Regions from separate parts of the Flavobacterium sp. LK-23 genome, predicted to be linked through region 2. Evidence: riboswitches for the same ligand, from Rfam matches in the RefSeq annotation. Region 2 holds a riboswitch; the other holds the start of a gene.

Region 1 (2,492 bases), on a different contig from region 2:
AAAATTTATCAAAAAAGCTTTCCCTTACGGGGAAATTATACGTAAAACCAACATCGTATTGATTCATGTATTCTGGCTTCAAAGTGCTCGAACCGATCATGGTATAATACAAATCGTTGAAAGTGGGCATTCTGAAAATTCGTTTAGCGAAAGCTCTTAAATTGAAATCGTATTTCTTAAACGGCGTATAACCAAGAAATATAGCGGGAGTAAATTCGGTTTTATTGGGTGCTTTGGCATTGTACTTCACTTCTTCGATAACGCGAGTTGCGAGTACATTTCCTAAAACTTTAAAACCTTCATATCGATAGGAACTTGCCAGAGAAACAAGTGCAGTATAACGCTGCGGAAAAGAAAACTGTGTCTGAATGCCTCTTCTAGTTGCATTTAGTTTATTGTATTGAAAATCGGTTGAGAGCGAAACATCCCAAGTGGGTAAAATGCTGTACATATTGACTGCAGAAAAATAGGCTTCCTGCTGATAATAACTATCATCAGATTGCACGCCTTCTGTTACGGTTTCTCCTAAAACATTGGTTGCATCTCGTGCAATATAATGGGTGTAATCGTAAGCAAATTTTCCTTTTAGCTGAAATTTATATTTCTCTGAAACGTCTTTTGTTAAAGAAGACTGTCCGAAAAAATTCTTGTCAAATTGACGGAAACCATCTCGAAACTTATTTTCTACAATGGCACCTGGAGCGCCTCTTTCAGAATCGTAGTAATACACTTTGGCATCCCAAGTTCCTTTATTTATTTTTCCGAACAAGCCCGATTCCAATCGGAATGCCTCAATATCGCTATTCCATCGCGTTGCTGTGGTATCGTAGGCAATGCTTCCGTCTTGATTTTTTCTTTTGTATCTAAATTTATACTGTCCGTTTGATTTGATGTATTCTGAGCTTACACTCAAACTGACTTTGTCGCTTAGTTTTTGTTCCCATCTAAAAGAAGGATCATGATAATCAATAGACATTGTTTTGTAACGAACCAGCAGATTTGTTTTCTTATTGCCCGAAAAAGCAGGTCGTTTGGTTCGCAAATAAATCGCAGAAGCAGAAGCAAAATCTTTAGCCGATTGAAAAATTTCACTTTTCTGACCGTTATACATCGTCAAAGATTCCATGTCGTCAAGCGAATACTTTCCTAGATCGGTTACGCCATTTTGCGCATTTCCAAGCTGAATTCCGTCATAAAAAACACCAACATGATGCGTTCCCATATTACGAACATCAACCGTTTTGAGTCCGCCCACTCCACCATAATCTTTAATTTGAGTTCCAGCAAAATAACGCAGCGCATCTGCGACATTGTGAGTCGCCAAATTCTCGAGTAGAACACCCGAAAGACTTTGTACGGGAATCACTTCCTGATACGGTTTTCCTTTTAAAATAACTTCTTTTAAAACCCGCGAACTATCAGTCACTGCTTGAGAATGAAGCAAAAAAGGAACAAGTACTAAAAAAACAGAAAATAAAGTTTTACTCAAATTATACATCACGATTTTATTAAATAAACTTTACGTGATGCAACAATTATAAAAACATAGAAATAGGCCAACTATCCTAAATAGCAGGTCATTATCTTGTCATCAACTTCATACCACGAAAGTTTTAAACTATGTGATCGTGGCAGGTCTCCTGACTTATTCCATCTTTAAACGGCCTTCTCATCCGAAACAACGAACAATGGCATTAGTAATGTTTAAAGACTTAAATAGAACTTACAGTAGCGGGTCTGTTCAGGATTTGCACCTGATTCCCTTTTAACTATTTCTTCTGAATTGAAAAAATAGACCAAAATCAGCCGCAAAGATATAATTATCTTTTACAAATGTAAATGCGAAAGATTTTAAAGCCTATTATTTTTTGTTTCTTCTAAAATTGATCGCATTAAAAGAATACGAAACCATCAAATAACTCCAAAACGACAGTTTTTCTACATCTTGTATTTTGGGAAGGTTTGTCATTGAATCTGTAGATTTATAAAATGAAAATGCACCATTAATTTCTAACTCTTTAATAGGAACATATTTTATAGAAATATCATTTTCAAATCCTAAAAATTTTGACATTGCCTGATTTAAATTATGCTGCAAAGAATATTGTGTATAAAAAAGATGAAAATCTGAACGAAATGTCAGTTTTGAATTTATTGGAAACAAAGCAAACAAATACGGATTCACAAGACCTTTTCCTCCAACATCAGCAGGAAAACGCGTAAAAACATTCATATTTCCATTAAACTTCCAAGTAACGCCATATAAAACATCAAAGTCTCCTGAATTTTCTTTCCCTGTCTGTAAACTGTTTCCGCTAATTATCTCCGCTCCTAATCGTAAAGTAGTTTTTGGCAATGATAATTTCACTTCTGGCTGGAAATAGTATGCAAACAAATGTTGCCCTTTTTGATTTCTACCAAATTGCAAATAGCTGTTTAAAGTATAATACCATTGCTTCTTTTTAAACTCAATTCTTCCTCCTGTAGTGGCG
Region 2 (2,492 bases):
TATTGGTTGGATTGTTGGGAGTATTTCCTTTCTGGCTTTTTATCTTTTTTCATTTTTTCTTTCAACGGAAATTGCTATTATATTGTCAATGATTACTTCTATTTTAACAACCGGAGCTTTTCACGAAGACGGATTTGCCGATGTCTGTGATGGTTTTGGCGGAGGCTGGACAAAAGAAAAAATCTTAATGATTATGAAAGACAGCGCTATTGGAGCTTACGGAGCAATCGGACTGGTTTTACTTTTTCTACTAAAATTCAAACTGCTTTCAGAATCGATATTACTTTTCACTAATAACATTTTACTAATTTTCCTTTTATTCATTTCTGCACATTCTTTAAGTCGTCTGGCAGCAATAAGCATTATTTTTACACACGAATATTCTCGTGATGATGCTTCTAGCAAAAGCAAACCAATTGCGAAACAATACACTTGGAAAGAAGTTTTTGGATCATTCTTTTTTGGATTAATTCCGCTGCTTGTATTTTCTTATTTTGATTTAAAATTTCTTCTGGCTATAATTCCCGTTTTTATAACTCGATATTTTTTAGCTCGATATTTTCAGAAATGGATTGACGGTTATACAGGAGATTGTCTTGGCGCTACACAACAGGTTTGCGAAGTGATATTTTATTTAAGCATTTTATTTTTATGGAAATTTATCTAGTTCGCCATACCGAAACCATCTGCGAAAAAGGAATCTGTTATGGACAATCAGATGTTGATATTGCAGTTCCATTTGATGAAATTTTCGGCAGAATTATTTCTGAACTTCCTTCGGAGGCAATTATCTTCTCGAGTCCGTTAAAACGCTGTGTTATTTTAGCAAAACACATTCAAGAAAATATTAAAAGTATTTCTTATCACGAAGACGAACGCTTAAAAGAAATGAATTTTGGCGATTGGGAATTGAAAAGCTGGAACGAAATTCCTTCTGAGGAACTCAACCCGTGGATGGAAGATTTTGTAAATATCAAAGTTTCAAACGGAGAATCTTTTGTTGAATTACATGAAAGAGTTGGTAATTTTTTATCTGATACCATTTCAAAAACAAACCAGCCAATTGTAATTGTTGCTCATGCCGGAATCATCAGAAGTATTTTATGCCATCAGAGTTCACTGCCATTAAAAGAAGCTTTCAATAATAAAGTTGATTTCGGAGAAGTTATAAAAATCGATTTTTAATGCAAATAATTTATAATTTTTCATGAAACATAAAACAAATTTGAATAATCAGTATTTTTAACTTTATCTTTGCAGCAAATTAAGGTTGTGTTTTTAATTCAAAAACACATTAAAAGGGAATCAAGTAATTTCTTGAGCTGTACCCGCAACTGTAAGCTAAGTTCACAAAAATGAATGCTTGCTGTAACTACATCACCACTGTCACGCCCCGCGTGATGGGAAGGTAAACAGCAAGACGCAAGCCAGGAGACCTGCCTTTGTAACAATTTATCGAGCTCTCGGGAAAAAGAGTGAAGGAATTATGACTTTAAAACGACTTCTTGCTTTTTGTTCATTTGTAATGTGCCAGATTCTTTCGGCGCAGAGTGATTCTATTACCAGCTTGAAAGAAGTATTGGTTTCAGACAAAAATTTAAAAAACTATTCGGTTTCACAATCTGTTTTAAAATTAAACGATTCTGTTATTGGCAAAAACGAAGCTCTTCTAACCGATTTATTAAACTTTAATTCTACGATTTACTTTAAAGAATACGGTCGCGGAATGTTATCTACCGTAGCTTTTAGAGGAACAACTTCTTCTCAGACCGCAGTAATATGGAACGGAATTAACATTAATTCCCAAATGAACGGAAGCACCGATTTTAATACCATTTCAGGTTCCGATTACAATTCGATAAGCGTAAAAGCGGGTGGCGGAAGCGTGATTTACGGAAGCGGTGCAGTTGGAGGAACAGTGCATTTAAACAACGATTTGTTGTTTTCTAATCGTTTTGAGAATAATTTAAGACTAGATTACGGTAGTTTTAATACGATTGGGATTAATTATAAAACTTCTATTTCAAACAAAAAATGGAGTGCCCAAATTGGATTATCAAAAAACAGCTCAACAAACGATTATAAATATCTGAATCAGTACAACTGGAAAGGCGAACAGCGCTGGAACCAAAATGGCCAATATGATATTATTACGGTAAGCGCCAATGCGGGTTATAAAATTAATGCCAAAAACATTCTAAAATTATATACCCAAACCTCAAATACAGATAGAAATACTTCTATAGTTTCCGAATCGGAAATGAAAAGTAAATATGTTAATGGGTTTAATAGAAACTTACTAGAATACGACGGTAACTTTGGGAAGTTTACTACCAACTTAAAAACTGCTTATATTTTCGAGAACTATCAATATTATGCCGATAATTCGAGTAATATTTATACTTACGGAAAAACAGAAAGCTTTATTACAAAAGTAGACTTAGGATATCAATTATTCAAATCATTGCAAGTAAACGGAATTTTGGACTATA

What was found. Region 2 has a riboswitch for cobalamin ahead of AC3Y25_RS24145 (TonB-dependent receptor plug domain-containing protein). Riboswitches for the same ligand answer to the same signal wherever they lie in the genome.
Region 1: it holds a riboswitch for cobalamin, as region 2 does, so the genes downstream of both, AC3Y25_RS19385 (TonB-dependent receptor) here and AC3Y25_RS24145 (TonB-dependent receptor plug domain-containing protein) in region 2, are expected to answer to the same signal.

The regions. Positions count from the first base shown of each region.
Region 1 is NZ_JBYUVT010000016.1:78,280-80,771, forward strand. Features, by position in the region: gene AC3Y25_RS19385 (TonB-dependent receptor) at 1-1,498, opposite strand, end outside; cobalamin riboswitch at 1,614-1,816, opposite strand; gene AC3Y25_RS19390 (alginate export family protein) at 1,862-2,492, opposite strand, start outside.
Region 2 is NZ_JBYUVT010000032.1:191-2,682, forward strand. Features, by position in the region: gene AC3Y25_RS24135 (adenosylcobinamide-GDP ribazoletransferase) at 1-667, shown strand, start outside; gene cobC (alpha-ribazole phosphatase) at 652-1,185, shown strand; cobalamin riboswitch at 1,251-1,458, shown strand; gene AC3Y25_RS24145 (TonB-dependent receptor plug domain-containing protein) at 1,487-2,492, shown strand, end outside.